DNA from 2 places in the Catenulispora yoronensis genome. Region 2 is predicted to be linked to the other one. Evidence: riboswitches for the same ligand, from Rfam matches in the RefSeq annotation. Region 2 holds a riboswitch; the other holds the start of a gene.
The links. Region 2 has a riboswitch for glycine ahead of gcvP (aminomethyl-transferring glycine dehydrogenase). Riboswitches for the same ligand answer to the same signal wherever they lie in the genome.
Positions count from the first base shown of each region.

Region 1: another riboswitch for glycine. It lies ahead of gcvP (aminomethyl-transferring glycine dehydrogenase); the one in region 2 lies ahead of gcvP (aminomethyl-transferring glycine dehydrogenase).

Region 1 covers NZ_BAAAQN010000044.1:37,007-45,907, reverse strand. The annotation lists gene ABD481_RS30150 (MFS transporter) at 1-694, shown strand, start outside; gene ABD481_RS30145 (hypothetical protein) at 708-1,154, opposite strand; gene ABD481_RS30140 (hypothetical protein) at 1,151-1,396, opposite strand; gene gcvP (aminomethyl-transferring glycine dehydrogenase) at 1,487-4,627, opposite strand; glycine riboswitch at 4,693-4,812, opposite strand; glycine riboswitch at 4,813-4,898, opposite strand; gene ABD481_RS30130 (GNAT family N-acetyltransferase) at 4,994-5,812, shown strand; gene ABD481_RS30125 (SCO2524 family protein) at 5,940-7,766, shown strand; gene ABD481_RS30120 (SCO2523 family variant P-loop protein) at 7,768-8,688, shown strand; gene ABD481_RS30115 (SCO2522 family protein) at 8,685-8,901, shown strand, end outside.
Region 2 covers NZ_BAAAQN010000016.1:2,971-11,871, forward strand. The annotation lists gene gcvT (glycine cleavage system aminomethyltransferase GcvT) at 1-80, opposite strand, end outside; gene gcvP (aminomethyl-transferring glycine dehydrogenase) at 148-3,045, opposite strand; glycine riboswitch at 3,194-3,289, opposite strand; glycine riboswitch at 3,588-3,685, opposite strand; gene ABD481_RS15590 (sensor histidine kinase) at 3,750-4,976, opposite strand; gene ABD481_RS15595 (response regulator transcription factor) at 4,979-5,641, opposite strand; gene ABD481_RS15600 (hypothetical protein) at 5,791-6,240, shown strand; gene ABD481_RS15605 (ABC transporter permease) at 6,237-7,796, shown strand; gene ABD481_RS15610 (ABC transporter ATP-binding protein) at 7,850-8,539, shown strand; gene ABD481_RS15615 (ABC transporter permease) at 8,539-8,901, shown strand, end outside.

The sequences.
Region 1 (8,901 bases), on a different contig from region 2:
GAGTGACCGGGGCGGCCGGGATGAGGGCTCGAATCGCCGGGGCCGTCGCTGGGCTGTTCGGCGCACCAGGCCCGGGCAGCGTGGCCTAGCGCGCATCGCGGAGCCGGTGGTCGTGGCGACGGGACTGGGTTTGGGGCTCGGCGCGCAGAACCTCGTGATCGTGGCCTTCGCGGTGCAGCGACACCAGACGTCGGCGATCGCGTGGGCCGAAGCCGGGATGTCGGTGGGAAGCATCGTGGGCGGCCTGGTCTACGGGGCGACCGAGTGGCGGATGCCGAACCGGGCGCGGCTGCCGTTGCTCACCGTCGCGCTCGGTAGCTGCATCGCGTTGGCAGCGCTGGCGCCGAACGTCTGGGTTCTGACAGCGATCATGACCGTCACAGGCGTGTTCGTCTCACCGCTGATGTCCTGTGCATATCTGGTCGCTGACGAGCTTGCCGCCGAGGACGCGCGGACCGCCGCCGGGGCCTGGGTCAACAATGCCTTCAACGCTGGTTCGTCCGGGGGCTACGCCGTGATGGGCAGCGTCTTGGTACGGCTGCCGTTGGGGTGGTGTTTCGTGGTCGCCGCCGCTCCGGTGGTGGCAGCGGGTGTTGTGGCGCGTGGTTGGCGGGCTCGGCAGCAGACGGCCGGCGCCGACAAGCCGACTGCTGACGAACCGTCGGCCGCTGAACACGTGCCGGTCCGGGCCTAAGCAGCCCACGTCCTCAAAGCCCGTATGCCAGCCCCCTGGCGCCGCCCGCCTGGATCAACCAAGCCAGCGATCCGCTGCCGAAGGGCCAACCGTCGGTCTCGACCTGGATCCAACCCCGGTCGGGACCCTCGGTCCCCGCGTCCCACCACCACCAGCCACGATCCGGACCGCCCCCTTCGGGATCGAAGCAGTCCAGCCAGGCGGAGAGGGACCAGCCATCGGGGTCGGAAGCACAGCGGTCCACGAACCACGAAGGCAGCAGAGACAACCAGGCAGCGAACTCCGGCCACGCATCGAGGCGAGGCAGGACAAGCGACAGCACAGTTCGCACGTTCGCGATGGTTCGGGACGCGTCCTCAGCGTCGAACGTGACCCGGACCAGGAAGGGCAGCCCGGCCAGATCTTCATCGTCCGGCCCAGATCGCAGACGCTGGAGTTCTCGACGCCCCGGGCTGCTCACTGAGCGCCTGCCACAACGATCACGTCGGCTGCGGTCTGGCCGCTCATGCTGAAACCCACCAGCGCCACCGAATCCCGCGGCGGTACGCAGGCCTCGATCAAGGCGGCGGCCTGGTCGCGGCGGCGGGCGAGGGTCAAGTCGGCGAAGGTGCCCGAGCTTCTGACCTGCCGCTCCGGAATCGCGTCAAGATAGCAGAGCACCTCCTGCGACACCGCAAGGGTCCCCTCGTCGATCACGCTCATGTCGCCCCCGTCCGCCACGGACCAACAACGGACCAACAATAGAGCGCCCTGCGGACCAGCTTCACCGATCCGCGGGGCGCTCCATCACCCTCAGTCCTCGAACGCCTCCGGCGCCGGGCACGAGCACACCAGGTTCCGGTCGCCGTAAGCCCCGTCAATACGGCGTACCGGCGGCCAGTACTTGTCGGCCGGGTTCACGCCGGCGGGGAACACGGCCTCGGCGCGGTCGTAGCCGTGCTTCCAGTCCCCGGCCAGCATCGCCGCTGTGTGGGGGGCCTGGCGCAGGGGGTTGTCCTCGGGGTCGAGGTCGCCGGTGGCGACGCGGTCGATCTCGGCCTTGATCGCGGCCATCGCGTCGCAGAAGCGGTCGAGTTCGGCCAGGTCCTCGCTCTCCGTCGGCTCGATCATCAGAGTGCCGGCCACCGGGAAGGACATGGTCGGGGCGTGGAAGCCGTAGTCGATCAGGCGCTTGGCCACGTCGTCGACCGTGACGCCGGTCTCCTTCGTGATCGGGCGCAGGTCGATGATGCACTCGTGCGCCACCAGGCCGGCCGGGCCGGTGTAGAGCACCGGGTAGTGCTCGGACAGGCGCTTGGCGACGTAGTTGGCGGCCAGGATGGCGTGCTGGGTCGCCGAGCGCAGGCCCTCGGCGCCCATCAGGCGGATGTAGGCCCACGGGATGGGCAGGATGCCCGCCGAGCCCCAGGGGGCGGCCGAGACCGGGCCGACGCCGGTGCCGTCCGGGCGGGGGCCGGCGATCGGGTGCAGCGGGTGGTTGGGCAGGTACGGCGCCAGGTGGGCGCGGACCGCGACCGGGCCGACGCCGGGGCCGCCGCCGCCGTGCGGGATGCAGAAGGTCTTGTGCAGGTTCAGGTGGGAGACGTCGCCGCCGAAGGTGCCCGGCTTGGCCAGGCCGACCATGGCGTTGAGGTTGGCGCCGTCGACGTAGACCTGGCCGCCGGCGGCGTGCACCAGGTCGCAGATCTCGGTGACCTCCTCCTCGAACACGCCGTGCGTCGAGGGGTAGGTGATCATCAGGACGCTGAGGCGGTCCCGGTGCTGCTCGATCTTGGCCAGCAGGTCGGCCACGTCCACCGAGCCGTCCTCGCGGCTGGCCACGACCACCACCCGCATCCCGGCCATCACGGCGCTGGCGGCGTTGGTGCCGTGCGCCGACGACGGGATCAGGCAGACGTCGCGCTGCTCCTGGCCGTGGTCGCGGTGGTAGGCGCGGACCGCCAGCAGGCCGGCCAGCTCGCCCTGGGAGCCGGCGTTGGGCTGGACCGAGACCCGGGCGTACCCGGTGACCTCGGCCAGCCAGCCCTCCAGCTGGCCGATCAGGGACAGGTAGCCGGCGGCCTGGTCCAGCGGCGCGAACGGGTGGATGGCGCCGAACTCCGGCCAGGTGATCGGCTCCATCTCGGTGGTCGCGTTCAGCTTCATGGTGCAGCTGCCCAGCGGGATCATCGAGCGGTCCAGCGCGATGTCCCGGTCGGCGAGCCTGCGCAGGTAGCGCAGCATCGCGGTCTCGGACCGGTGCGCGTGGAAGACCGGGTGGGTCAGGAACCCGGTGGCGCGCGGGTGCGCCCCGAGGGCGTCGTCGGTGGCCGCGTCGAGCTCGTGGACGCCCGCCGCCTCCTTGCCGGTCACGCCGAAGGCCGACCAGACGGCCCGCAGGTCGGCCCAGCCGGTGGTCTCGTCGCAGGACACGCCGACGGTGTCCTCGTCGACCAGCCGCAGGTTCACGCCCGCGGCCAGCGCGCCGCGCCAGACCTCGGCGGCGCGGCCCGGGACCCGGACGGTCAGGGTGTCGAAGAAGGCGGTCGGCACCACCTCGACGCCGGCCTCGCGCAGGCCGGCGGCCAGGACCGCGGTGTAGCGGTGGGTGCGGCGGGCGATCGCGGTCAGGCCCTCGGGGCCGTGGTAGACCGCGTACATGCCGGCGATCACGGCCAGCAGCACCTGCGCGGTGCAGATGTTGGACGTGGCCTTCTCGCGGCGGATGTGCTGCTCGCGGGTCTGGAGCGCCAGGCGCAGCGCCTGGCCGCCGTCGGCGTCCACGGACACCCCGACCAGGCGGCCGGGCAGGGAGCGGGACAGGTCCTGGCGGACGGCCATGTAGCCGGCGTGCGGGCCGCCGAAGCCCAGGGGGACGCCGAAGCGCTGGGTGGAGCCCACGGCGATGTCGGCGCCGGCCTCGCCGGGCGAGGCGAGCAGGGTCAGCGCCAGGATGTCGGCGGCGACGGCCACCAGGGCGCCGCGGGCGTGCGCCGCGTCGGCGATCGCCTTCAGGTCCCGGACCTGGCCGGAGGCGCCGGGGTACTGCACGAGGACGCCGTAGAAGTCGTCCTCGGGGAGCGCGGAGAGCACGCGCGAGGAACCGTCGGACTCACCGTCGGACGCGCCGTCGGACGCGGCACCGGCAGCGCTGCCGGACACGCTGTCAGCAGCACTGTCGGCGGCCGACAGGTCGACCAGCGCCAGCTCGATGCCCAGCGGCTCGGCCCGGGTCTGGAGCACCGCCAGCGTCTGCGGGAAGACGTCGGCGTCGACCAGGAAGCGGGGGGACTTGCTCTTGGACGCGCGGCGGGCCAGCGTCATGGCCTCGGCGGCGGCCGTGGCCTCGTCCAGCAGGGAGGCGTTGGCCACCGGCAGCCCGGCCAGGTCGGCGACCACGGTCTGGAAGTTCAGCAGCGCCTCCAGCCGGCCCTGGGAGATCTCCGGCTGGTAGGGCGTGTAGGCGGTGTACCAGGCCGGGCTCTCCAGCACGTTGCGCAGGATCACCGGCGGGGTGAAGGTGCCGTGGTAGCCCAGGCCGATCATCGGGCGGAAGACCCGGTTGCGCCCGGCGATGTCGCGCAGCTCGGTCAGCACCTCGGCCTCGGAGCGGGCCGGCGGCAGGTTCAGGCGCTCGGTGAGGCGGATGGCGCCGGGGACGGCGGCCTCGGTGAGCTCGTCCAGGGAGCCGTAGCCCAGGTGGGACAGCATCGCGGCGGCGGCGTCCGGGTCCGGGCCGATGTGCCGGTCGGCGAACGGCGAGGCCTGCTCCAGCTCGACGAGGCTGGGGCGCGGGGCGGCCGGGGTAGCCGGAGCACCCAGGCCGGCCGAGCCGCCGGCGGGCGCGTCGGAAGTGGCAGACGTGTCCGACACAGCCGGGGCGGGGTGGGCGGGCACCGGGCCGGCGGAGTCGTCTCCGGCCGTGCCGTGCAGATCCGTGAGCACTGCGGTCACCATCGTGGCCTCTCAGGCGGACGCTCTAGACGTCGGGTGGTGGATTCGCGCCTCCCGCGGATCCGTCCTCCCCCTCTGTCATTGGGACCTGAGAGTTTCACCGCGAGCAGGGAGTCCCGAGGGCACCCGCGGTTTACACCGTCGGTGAGGGCCTCGCACCAGCTCGGCCCTGCTTTCCAGAGTCGCCAGCTCGAACGGTCCGTTTGCCTGAGAGTTTCCGGGGAGGGTTGCTCCTTCGGCGCCCGTGGAGGGTCTCTCCCGTTCGAGGTTTGTCGGCGCTTACGACGGTATCAGCGCAGGCACGGTCTGTTCTAATCCCGTTAACCGTTTGCCGTAGTGCCGCACCGGTGGTGGGCTGGCCGCGTGATTTCCGACAAGGACCTGCTCAGCCTGTTCGACGCGAGGATGCGCGCGGCCGCCGTCCCGGACGAGCCCGGGGCCCGGATCGAGGCCGCCGACGGCGTGATCCGCCAGGTCGGAGCCACACCGCGGGACTGGCACGGCGTGCTGTACTCGACGCTGGACGCCGCCACGGCCGAGGCCGCGATCGACTCCGAGATTGCCCGCTTCGGCGCCCTCCTGGGCCCCGGCGGCGAGTTCGAGTGGAAGGCCTACAGCCACGACCGCCCCGCCGACCTCGCCGCGCGCCTGGCCAGGGCCGGTTTCCGGCCCGGAGCACCGGAGACGCTGTTTGTGGCGGAGATCACACAGCTGGCGGCCGGCCTGCCGTCCGCACTGCCGTCCGCACTGCCCCCCGCACCCCCGCCCGGCGTGACCCTGCGACCGGTGACGACAGCATCCGACGCCGACCTGGTCGCCGAGGCGACCGAAGCGGCCTTCGGCGACGGCGGCCAACGAGCCCGCGACCGGGTACTGGCCCGGCTCGCGGCGGACCCGGACACGGTGTGGACCTGGGTGGCGATGGCCGACGGCCGACCGGTCTCGGCAGCCCGGATGCTCGTGCACCCCGGCACCGGGTTCGCGAGCCTGTGGGGCGGCGGCACCGCTCCGGAATGGCGCGGCCGCGGGATCTACCGCTCGCTGGTGGCGCATCGCATGCGGCTCGCGGCGGAGCTGGGGTGCGAATACCTCCAGGTCGACGCGACGGACGACAGCCGGCCGATCTTGGAGCGGTTGGGGTTCCGGGCGTTGAGCGTGACGACGCCCTACGAGTATCGGTTCTGATCGTCGTCCCCCGTCATCAGAGGTCTCCCTAAGCACCTCACAGCGCTTTCCCTCCGATGTATCAGACCCCTGTGGCAGGGTAGGCACCTGCTGTCCGATGGGGAGCCTGGGGGGAAGGGGGAAGGCGGTGCGAACCAATCCGCGCCAGCACATCTTGGACACCTGGCGCGCCTTCGCCCGCGTCGCGATCGACAACGGGGAGTGGGCCTGGGGCGGGCGCGCCGGTTCGAACAGCATCAGCGATGCCGAGCAGCTCCTGTGCCTGCTCTATCCCGCCACCGAAGTGCCGGGCTTCCGGCTGCACCGGCCGGACGCCATCCATGACGACGTCCTCACGGTGCTCAAGCCCTTGGGCGACGGTCTGGACATCCCGATGCGGATACTGGAAGCACTGGAGCAGTACCTCGATCGCCACACCGGTGAGCAGGGCCCGGTCTTCGCCGCCGGATCCGCTGTGCAGGCCCAGGATCCGGCTGAGGAAGCCACGGCCGAACAACAGGCCTTCGACCTCACCGACTCGTATTCGGTCTCGATCACCTTGTGCCTGTCGGCCAAAGGCTTCCTGCGCGAGTTCCAGCGCACGGTGGAACGGCCCAACGTGCGCGACCGGATCGACGCGGTGCTGTCCCGTCTGGAGGACCGGCTCACCGCGGCGATGATCGGCCTGCTGCGCTCCTTCGTCGTCGACGTCCTGGACCCGGACTCCGACGCCGAGCACCGCCTGATGCGCACGGTCGGCCAGGGCCGGGTCGTCGGCCGGACGCTGATTCAGGACCTGCGGACCCGGCTCCAGCCGGTGCGCGACAAACTGCCGGAGCTGACCTTCGGCCTGCCACCGGAGAACGAGCGGGTTCTGCGCGACTACCCCGAGCGGTTCTTCGAGTGCGGCTGGACCTGGGGTGTGGCGCACGACGCCCCGAACATCGACCTGCCGGCGGCGGCCGAGGTGCCCCAGCCCCGTGGGGCCGCCGAGGCGCGTCCGTCCCTGCACTTCACGGTCGGGGCGCTCAACGGCCTGGCCGACCTCTTCTCCCTCCGCACCTCCCGTCAGGGCCTGCTCACCTCCGGCCAGCAGCCGCTCCGCGAGGCGCTGAGCCTGCGCTGGGGCCTGGCCTCGCAGTACTGGTCCACGATCGCCTCCTTCGGCAGCGGAACCTGGCCGGTCGAGGACGTGCCCTGGGAGAACAGCGCGGGGCAGTCCTCGGCCTACTTCAGCGCGCTCGTGCTGTCGATCATGGGTACCGAACAGCCGCTCCCGGCCGGTTCCGCGCAACGGTGCGTCGGCGTGCTGGCGGAACTGGCCCAGCGCGGCCTGGTGAACCGCCGCGCCGAGCCCGACAACCGCGCCATCGCCTTGCACCACCCGGGCGTCGCACTGCCGCTGGGCGGCATGGAGCAGCACGGGCCGCCGCTGGTCCTGGTCCACACCGGGTACGCCGCGACCCTGGCCAAGACCGCGCTGCTGTTCGCGAGCCGCACCGCCGGCCGCCGCGACCGCGCGCGCCTGATCGAGACCGCCGACGCGGCGGTGGACCACCTGCTGCTCCGTCGCCACCAGGCCACCGGGCTCTGGGACGATCCGGGCAATGCCTTCCCTGGCATCCAGCCGGCGCCGGCCGTGCCGGACTGGAGCATGTCGGAGCACGCCGTGGAGGTGTTCGTCGCCGCCGCGACGCTGGCATCCGCTCCGCCGCAGGCCGACCAAGGGCAGATCGACCAGGCCGAGTCGAAGCTCGCCGAGGCCTGGCACATCCTGGACCAGGAGCGGCTGAACACGCCGACGGCCGGCGGCGCGCAGGAGCAGAAGCTGCTGCGCGAGGTCCAGCAAGCTCTGACCCGGGCCGCGTCCCTGGCGCCGACGCGGCCCGCGACCGCCGCCGCCCTGGTGGACCGGGCTCTCAGAGATCTCGACGAGCTGGCCTTCGCCCGACAGGCCGCGACGGGGAGCGCGTGAGGTGCTGGTTTTCGCCGCCTCCGACAAGGGAGGCTCGGGACGGTCGGTGACGAGCTGCAACATGGCCTATCGGCGTGCGCTCCAGGGCGACACCGTCGCCTACCTGGACTTCGACTTCGGCTCCCCCACCGCCGGAGCGATCCTGGACGTCCCCGTGGCCGAACACGGCGTGGACGGCTCCGGCCTGCACTCGTACTTCACCCGCCACACCGAGGCTCGGCAGCTGGACACCGCGCTGCACTCGGAGAGCGGCGCTATGCGCGACCTGCCCAGCGTCTCCAGCGTCGGACGCCTGGTGCTGCTGCCCGGGGATCGTGGCGGCGGCGAGTTCGCGATCGGCCGGGACATGCCGGCCCGGTGCGCCCAGCTGTTCCTGAGACTGGACCGCGAGTTCGACTGCTGCGTCGTGGATCTGTCGGCGGGCCGGTCCTACGCCCTCGACCTGGTCCTGGAGGCGACGGCGCGACCCGAGCTGGCCAAGCTGACCACACGCTGGCTGGTGTTCCACCGCTGGACCAAGCAGCACATCGTGTCCGCGCACGGGCTGGTGTTCGGCGAGAAGGGGATTCTTCACGCCGCCGAGCGGTATGGGCACGATCCGAGGACCCTCAACGAGTCCGTGCGATACGTCCGTACCGCGGTCGTGGATCTGGGCGTCGATCAGGAATCGGTCACCCGCGCGCCGCAGGGCGCTTGGCTTCGCGCCTACGACTCGAAGCTGCGCGAGCAGGCCGACAGACTCCGCATGGGCCGGGCCCGCCTGGCCGGGCAGATCCCTTACGACCCCATGCTCCAGTGGAGCGGGCAAGTGATCGACGACTCGGATGTACGAGGACTGAGGATCGCCAACGAGGCCACCGTTCAGTCCTTTGAGGAGCTGGCGGCCAGGCTGTCGGACGAGCGATTCTGGGAAGGGCTGTGAGCGCGGTGGAGGTGAGCTACCAGGAGGCGACCGAGACCGCACGCATCGAGGCGGTCCCCTTCTCGCATCTGTCGGTCGAGACCGGGCACTTGGTGCTGGCTCAGTTCGCTGACGGCGACCAGGCCCTGATCGAGCAGTTGGAACAGGCCGGGCCGTGGCTGGAAGCGTCGGTCAAGCGAGCCCGCAAGCGCTTCGGCCGCGACGCGCGGATCA
Region 2 (8,901 bases):
GGCATCGACCATCCGGCGAAATCGGTGAACGTCGCGCCGAGCGCGGCATGGAGGTCGTGCAACGGTGTCTTCTTCGACATGGCGGTGCCTCTCGGTGGCGGTGCGGTGGCGGTGCGGTGGCGGTGGCAGGCGTCGTGACCGGTGCGGTCAGGACGCGGAGGAGTCGATGGGCGGGCAGGAGCACACCAGGTTCCGGTCGCCGAAGGCGCCGTCGATCCGGCCGACCGGCGGCCAGTACTTGTCGGTGCCGATCCCGGCCGGGAACACGGCCCGCTCCCGGGAGTACGCCCGGCTCCACTCCCCGACGATCGAGGCGGCGGTGTGCGGAGCGTGTCGCAGAGGACTGTCTTCCAAAGCCCACTCACCGTTACCGACCAGGTCGATCTCGCCGCGAATGGCGATCATCGCCTCGCAGAACCGGTCCAGCTCGGCGAGGTTCTCGCTTTCGGTGGGCTCGACCATCAACGTGCCGGCGACCGGGAAGCTCATGGTGGGGGCATGGAAGCCGTAGTCGATGAGCCGCTTGGCGATGTCGTCGACCGTGACGCCGGTGGCCGCCGTGATCGGGCGCACGTCCAGGATGCATTCGTGGGCGACCAGACCGGCCGCCCCGGTGTACAGCACCGGGAAGTGCGGGCCCAGGCGGCGCGCAATGTAGTTGGCGGCCAGCACCGCGGTCCGGGTGGCCGCGACCAGCCCTTCGGCGCCCATCATGCGGATGTACGCCCACGGGATCGGCAGGATCCCGGCGCTCCCGAACGGCGCGGCGCTCACCGATCCGATGCCGTCGCGGCGCGCGGTCTCGGGGTGCAGCGGATGGCTCGGCAGATAGGGCGCCAGATGAGCGGCCACCGCGACCGGCCCGACGCCTGGGCCGCCTCCGCCGTGCGGGATGCAGAACGTCTTGTGCAGGTTCAGGTGGGACACGTCCCCGCCGAACTCGCCCGGCTTGGCGACGCCGAGCAGCGCGTTGAGGTTGGCGCCGTCTACATACACCTGGCCGCCGTGCTCGTGCACCAGTTCGCACAGTCGGGTGATGCCCTCCTCGTAGACGCCGTGCGTCGACGGGTACGTGACCATGATCGCGGCGAGGGAATCAGCATGCTGCGCACACTTGGCTTCCAGATCCGCCAGATCGACGGTGCCGTCGGGTCGCGAGGCGACGACGACCACCCGCATCCCGGCCATCGCGGCCGACGCGGCGTTGGTGCCGTGCGCACTGGCCGGGATCAGGCACACGTCCCGTCCGCCCTGGCTGCGGGCACGGTGATAGGCCCGGATCGCCAGCAGTCCGGCCAGTTCGCCCTGGGACCCGGCGTTGGGCTGGATGGACACCTTCGCGTATCCGGTGACCTCCGCCAGCCAGGTCTCAAGCTGCGCGATCAGCTCGGCGTACCCGGCGGTGTCGCCGGCCGGGGCGAACGGGTGCAGGTCGGCGAAGCCGGGCCAGCTCACCGGCTCCATCTCGGTGGTCGCGTTCAGCTTCATCGTGCACGACCCCAGCGGGATCATGCCGCGGTCCAGCGCGAAGTCCCGGTCGGAGAGCCGCCGCAGATAGCGCAACATCTCCGTCTCCGAGCGATGCGCGCCGAACACCGGGTGCGTGAGGAAGTCCGAGGTGCGGCGCAGGGCAGGCGGCAACCTCTCGCAGCTCCCTGCAATAGCCGAGGCTTCTGAACTCCCTGACGAATCCTCTGATCCGTCTGCTCTTGCGGTGTCCTGGCGCCCAAAGGCCTGCCGGACCAAATCGATATGCGCCTTGGTCGTGATCTCCGAGCAGGACACGCCGACGTGGTCGTCGTCCACCAGCCGCAGCCGGAGCCCCAGGTCATGCGCGGTCGCGACCACCTGCGCGGCGCGTCCGGGAACGCGGACCGACAAGGTGTCGAAGAACTCTGTATGCACCACCTCGACACCGTCGGCCTCCAGACCGGTCGCGAGGTGCGCCGCGTACCCGTGGATCCGCTGAGCGATCTCGGTCAAACCCTCTGGACCGTGGTACACGGCATACATCGAGGCGACCACGGCCAGCAGCACCTGCGCGGTGCAAATGTTCGACGTCGCCTTGTCGCGGCGGATGTGCTGCTCACGGGTCTGCAATGCCAGCCGGTAGGCGGGCCGGCCCGACGCGTCCACGGACACGCCCACCAGCCGCCCGGGCAGGTGCCGCTCCAATCCTTCGCGCACCGCCATGTACCCGGCGTGCGGGCCGCCGTAGAACAGCGGGACGCCGAACCGCTGCGTCGACCCCACACAGATGTCCGCGCCGAACTCACCCGGCGGAACCAGCAGCGTCAATGCCAGCAGGTCCGCGGCCACCGCCACCAACGCACCGCGCGCCTTCGCCGCGGCAGTCACAGCGTGCAGGTCACGGACCGCCCCGGAGCAGCCCGGGTAGGACAGCACCAGTCCGAAGAAGCCGCCCTCCGGCAGCGGCGCGGTGACGTCGACCTCGACGACCTCGATCCCGACCGCCGCGGCCCGGGTGCGCAGGACATCAAGGGTCTGCGGCAGGGTGTCGGCGTCGACCAGCACACGCGCGCCGCCCTGCTTGCCGGCCACGCGGCGCATGACCGTGACCGCCTCGGCGACCGCCGTGCCCTCGTCGAGCAGCGAGGCGTTGGCGGTGGGCAGCCCGGTCAGATCACCCACCATGGTCTGGAAGTTGATCAGCGCTTCCAACCGGCCCTGGCTGATCTCCGGCTGGTACGGCGTGTACGCGGTGTACCACGCCGGATCCTCCAGCACATTGCGCCGGATCACCGCGGGCGTCACCGTCGGGAAGTAGCCCAGCCCGATCATGGCGATGCCCACCGTGTTCCGGGCGGCCAGCTCCACCAGCTCGGCGCGGGCCTCGGCCTCGCTCGCGGCCGTCGGGAGGTCCAGGTCGCCGACGGTGCGGATGCCGGCGGGAACGGCGGCGTCGACAAGCTCACCGAGCGTGCGATAGCCGACCTCGGCCAGCATCTTGGCGCGGTCGGCGTCACGGACGCCGATATGGCGGGCAGAAAAAGCGCCGTGCGTGGACGGCTCATCAGAGCTCATAGGGAGGCTCCCTGCTGGTACGCCGCGAACGCGGCGCCATGGATGGGTGACCTCCCCGCTCTGTCATCGATACCTGAGAGCTTCACCGCCGGATCGGGCGGTTTGCACCGTGGGCGCAGGGCACAGGGCCCTGACTTTCCAGAGTTGCCTCACCGCGGCGGTATGGGGGCCTGAGAGATTCTGGGGAGTGTTGCTCCTTCGGCGCCTCGCCCAGGCTGGACGAGGACTCTCCCGCTGCGGTTCGAACAGCGCGGTATTGAGTTGTCAAAAGGCAGGACGCGGAACGCGGCCCAGCAGAGCTACTTGAGGGGGAGCGCCACCTTGAGTACCAAGACGGGCACCAGGTCGAACGGCGGGCTGAAGGCCGTGTGATGGGCCAGTGCTACGACAGGCATAGGGGCATCCTCGTGTTCCTAGCGCACACCAGGGTGTGCGGCCGAGTGAGCCTCCCCCTCTGTCATTGGCCTGAGAGTTTCACCGCGCGTAGAGCGCGGCTTTCACCGTGGGCGAGACGCATGGGCGCCTACTTTCCAGAGTCCGCCTCCACTCATGCGGTAACGAGGCCTGAGAGTTTCCGGGGAGGATTTGCTCCTTCGGCGCCACAACTCCACCGAGTCGTGAGCTCTCCCGCACAGTATCGTCAGCGGTGTATTCAATTGTGGGGCCGTGCGCGGGACAAAAGTACGGTGGCCGCGACGCGGCCGTCAAGAGCCCCGGGCTTCCTTGCGCAAGCCCACGTGTACAGCCAGGCCCCCGGTCGGCGGTGCTTGCAGCGACAGGGCGGCGGTGTGGGCGTCGGCGATAGCGGCGACGATCGACAGGCCGAGGCCGAGTCCTTCGTGGTTGTGGCCGCGCGGTCGCGCGAGGTGTTGGAAAGGTTGCAGGATGCGTTGCACCTCGGCTGTGGGGATGAAGTCACCGGTGTTGCTGACAGCCAGGACCGGTCGTGCGGCGTGGATGTCAGCGGCCGGCCCGGCCGATCCGACGGCGGCGGCATCGCCGGTGGCTATGCGGATGCTCCCCCCGACGACGTTGTGTCGAATGGCGTTCTCCAGCAGGTTCGTCACCAGAACCTCCATCAGCTGAGGGTCGCCGTCCATCGGCGCCCGCTCCAGCGCGGTGTCGAGTCGCAGACCTCTGCGGCCGATCTCCTCGTGGTGCGCGTCGACCACTCCTTGTGTCACCTTCGCGAGGTCGAAGGGCTCGCGGTGGTCGAGGCCGGCCTGGCTGCGAGCCAGGGTGAGGAGGGCCTGGATCAGGTGTTCCTGGTCGTCGGCGGTGACGAGGACTTCGTGGCACGCCGCGCGCAGGGCGGGCAGGGTGAGGTCGGGATCGGCCAGAGCCACTTGGAGGAGGGTCTTGCCGAGCATGATCGGAGTGCGGAGTTCGTGCGAGGCGTTGGCCACGAAGCGTTTCTGCGAGTCGAAGGCGGATTCAAGTCTGGCCAGGAGGGCGTCGATGGTGCCGGCCAGGTCCTTGAGCTCGTCGTCGGGCCCGGTGTGGGCGAGCCGGTCGTGGAGGTTGTGTTCGGAGATGGTGCGCGTGGCGCTGGTGATTTCGCGGAGCGGGCGCAGGGTGCGGCCGGCCAGGAGCCAGCCCAGCCCGACCGACACGACCGCCATGATCGCGAGGGCGATACCGGACTGGACGACGAGCTGGTGCAGGTCGGCGGTCCGTTGGGCGTGCAGGCTGTCCGCGGCGGACGTGGTGGCGTGCGCGTGTTCGGTGCTCGCGCTGTCCGGGCTGGACCCGGTCGACACCTGGAGGCGGGACAGCCGGGTGTTGACGAGCGCGTAGGTGATCCCGAGCAGCGCCGTGCCGGAGGCCACGAAGCACAGTCCGTACAGCAGCGTGAGGCGCAGCCGCACTGTCGGCCTCGGGAGAAAGAAGACCGAGGAGACCATGTCGGCTCGTCTGGGCGGGGAGGCCATGGTCAGTCCCCGCCGATGCGGTAGCCGGCTTTGGCCACGGTGGCGATGAGCGGCGGATCGCCCAGTTTGGCCCGCAGGCGGCTCATCGTGGTGCGGACCGCCTGGCTGAAGGGGTTCGCCATCTCGTCCCAGACCCGCTCCAGCAGTTCCTCGGCCGACACCACGGCACCTCTCGCGGCGAGGAGGGTCTCCAACACCGCGAACTCCTTGGGGTTGAGGGTCAGCTGACGGCCGTCGCGGGTGGCGACCCGCCGTGACGGATCCAGCGTCAGGTCCGCGTGGGAGAGCACCGCGGGCAGTCCGACCCCCGGGCGTCGGCCCAGCGCGCGGATGCGGGCGACCAGTTCGGAGAAGTCGCAGGGCTTGGGCAGGTAGTCGTCCGCGCCGATGGCCAGGCCCTCGATCCGGTCGCCGACCGCGCCGGCCGCCGTGAGCATCAGGACCCTGCTCCCGGCGCCGCCGGCCGCGATCCGGCGGCAGACGTCGTCGCCGTGGGTGCCGGGCAGGTCGCGGTCCAGGACCACGACCTCGTAGGCGGTCTCGGCGACGCGTTCGAGGGCGTCGTCGCCGTCGAAGACGACGTCGACCGCCATCCCGGCCCGGCGCAGCCCCGCGGCCAGGGTCAGCGCCAGCTTGGCGTGGTCCTCGACCAGCAGCACCCGCATGGCTCCAGGATGCCACCGCCACCTGTTGCAGAAATGCAACTGCGTTGCGCCGCCGCAATCGGGTGCTCCGTAGAAGTGACGGCATGGACAGTGAAATGAGAGCAGCGGGACCGCGGAGGCGCACCGCACGGCCCCGCGCGCTGACTGTGATGGCGTTCGCGCTTGCTGGGACGGCGGTCGTGCTGGCCGGAGTGGCCGCGTGCAGCAGTGCCCGGCCGAGGATGGTCACCTCCGGGTCGGTGCTCGGATCGCCGACCGCCTCGGCAACGGCGAACGCGATGAATCCGGCCGACCCGACAATCCCGATGAACCCGATGAATACGAGCAGCGGTCCGGTGGCCATCCACCCGGACGCCGATGTGACCGGCACCGCGCAGCGCGGCACCACCGTCTCCTTCACCGCCGACTTCGCCCGCTGCATGCGCGCGAACGGCGTGCCGGCGTTCCCCGATCCGGAGGCTGCCAAAGCGGACTGGCTCGCGCCGGGCAGCGGGGTCGACCCCGCGTCGCCGCAGTTCCTGGCCGCCCTCAACGGCCCGTGCCGGACGTTGGCGCCGGCGGCGTGGCTGTCGAGCGGACCGGTGGGGGCCCAGTCATGAGCCGGACTCGTACCGACCGTACTGACCGTGCCGCGCGTGGCGACCGTGAAGACCGCGCCACCCGGCCCGATCACGGCCTCGGCCTCCGCCCGGACCGCCCCACCCGCCCCCTCCGCGCCATCCACCCGCTCCGCGAGGTCCGCCGCCGCTGGCGCCAGACCCTGCTCTCCGGCGCGGGCCTCGGCGTCGGCATCGGCCTGGTCGTGACGGTCATGGCGGCCGCCAACGGCCTCGGCGACGCCGAGCGCGCCGTGCTCCACTCCCTCTACGGCGTCGGCACCGACATCTCGGTCACCAAGGCCTCGCCGAGCGCCGGCGCGCCCGACCCGAAGGACCTGAACGCGTCCGGATCCTCGGGCAAGGGGATCGGCTACTCCCCGGGCAAGGACCCGCAGCCCGTCGACCAGCTGACTCCGGCCCCGGGCTTGAGCTGGCTGCCGTCCGCCGCGGCCGCGCAGGCCGGCCGGCTGCACGGCGTGGCCGAAGTGGCCGGCGGACTCACGCTGTCGGACACCTCGTTCATCGTCCCGGCCCTGTCCCAGATCGCCCCGGACGGCACGCCCCCGGCCAGTGCCTTCCCGACCACGCTCCTGGTCAGCGGCGTCGACGTGGCCCATCCCAGCCTTGGTCCGTTCGCTTCCGCCAAGCTCGTCGCCGGACGCGGTTTCACCGACGCGGACCGCGGCGCCGATGTGGCCGTCGTCGACTCCGCCTACGCCGCCGCGCACAGCCTGGCCGTCGGCGGGTCCGTCACCGTCGAGCTGCACCGGTTCACGATCATCGGCCTGGCCGCCCAGCCCGCCGGCAGCGCCGACGTCTCGATCCCGCTGGCCCGCGCGCAAGCCCTCGCGAAAGCCTCGTCCACGAGCCCTTACACCGGGATGACGAGCCCTGACATGGTCACCGACATCTACGTCCGGGCCGCCGGCGCCTCCGACGTCGCCGGCGTGCGCTCCGGCCTGGCCCGCCTCCTCCCGGCGGCGACCGTCAGCAGCGCCTCCAGCCTGGCCGACCAGGTGAGCGGGTCGCTGAAGGACGTGTCGCGGCTCATCAACCAGCTCGGCCGGTGGCTCTCGGCGGGTGTGCTGACCGCCGCCTTCGTCCTGGCCAGTCTGCTGACGCTGGCCGCGGTGAGCAGCCGGCGCCGGGAGCTCGGCACGCTGCGGGCGCTCGGCTGGCCGCGACGTCTCGTGGTCGGGCAGATCACGGCCGAAGCCCTGGTCACCGGTGCCGTCGGCGCCGTGTTCGGCGTGGCAATCGGACTCGGGGGCGCCGCGGTGCTGTCGGCGATCGCGCCGAAGCTGACGGCCACCGTCGCGAACAGTCCGGGGAACGTGGCGCCGAAGAACGTCGGCATCAACGCCACCGGCATGCACGTCACCGACGCCCCGGGCTCGCTCCACGACCTGGCCGTGCGGATGGCCGCCCCGGTCTCGGCCTCGCTGCTCCTGGTGGCAGTGGCGACGGCGCTGGCCGGGGGCCTGGTCGCGGGCCTGGTCGGCAGCTGGCGCGCGTCGCGGCTGCCACCGGCCGCGGCGATGTCCGACGTCGGCTAGGCCAGAACTCATCAGACCTGACAAAAACCCTGAGACACCTGGCAGGAGAATCCATGTACACCCTCAGCAGCGTGACCAAGACCTACCACCGCGGACGTGAAGGCACCGTGACCGCCGTCGACGGCGTCGACCTGGTGATCGCCGACGGCGACTGGCTGGCGATCAAAGGACGCACCGGCAGCGGCAAGAGCACCCTGCTCCAGCTGCTCGGCGCCATGCACCGCCCCGATCGCGGCGCGGTCGAGTTCGACGGCCGCGACCTCGCCGGTCTGCGCGAGGCGGAGCTGACCCGGGTCCGGGGCGAGGCGATCGGTTTCGTGTTCCAGACCTTCAACCTGATCCCCACGTTGTCGGCCCTGGAGAACGTCGAAGCCGCCCTGGTTCCGCTGCGGCTGCCCGGGGCCGAGCGACAAACCCGGGCCGCCGCCGCCCTGGCGGACGTCGGCCTCGCCGACCGGGCCCGTCACCTGCCCTCCGAGCTCTCCGGCGGGCAGCAGCAGCGGGTCGGCATCGCGCGGGCGCTGGTCAAGCAGCCCAGGGTGCTGCTCGCCGACGAGCCCACCGGCAACCTCGACACGGCGACCCGAGACGAGATCCTGGCGCTGTTGGAGACGCTGTGGCGGGAGCGCGATCTGACGCTCGTGGTGGTGACGCACGACGCCGACGTGTCCGAGCGCGCGCGCCGGGTCGCCGTGATGGACGCCGGGCGCCTCGCCGTCGTCGTCGGCTCCGAAGGAAACTGATGGCCGGCCATCGCAGGTCCGGCCCGAGGTGGCCGTTCGGGCTCCGCTATCTGTGCAGTGAGCTGCTGAGACGGGCTCGCAGGACACTGCTGAGCGCGGCCGGTCTCGGGCTCGGCGTCGGGCTCGTCATGGTCGTCTCGGCCGTGTCCGCCGGAGCCGACCGCGCGCAGAGTTCGGTGCTCCGGTCGCTTTACGGCGTCGGCACCCAGCTGACCGTCGATCAGCCGATGCGTTCCGTCGGCGCGCTCCAGGACTCCTCCCACGCGCTGACGGGCACTTTGGAGCCTTTGCCGCCCTCGCAAGCGGCGACGATCTCTGCGCTGCCACACGTCGCCGCTGCCAGCGGCGGTCTGCAACTGGCC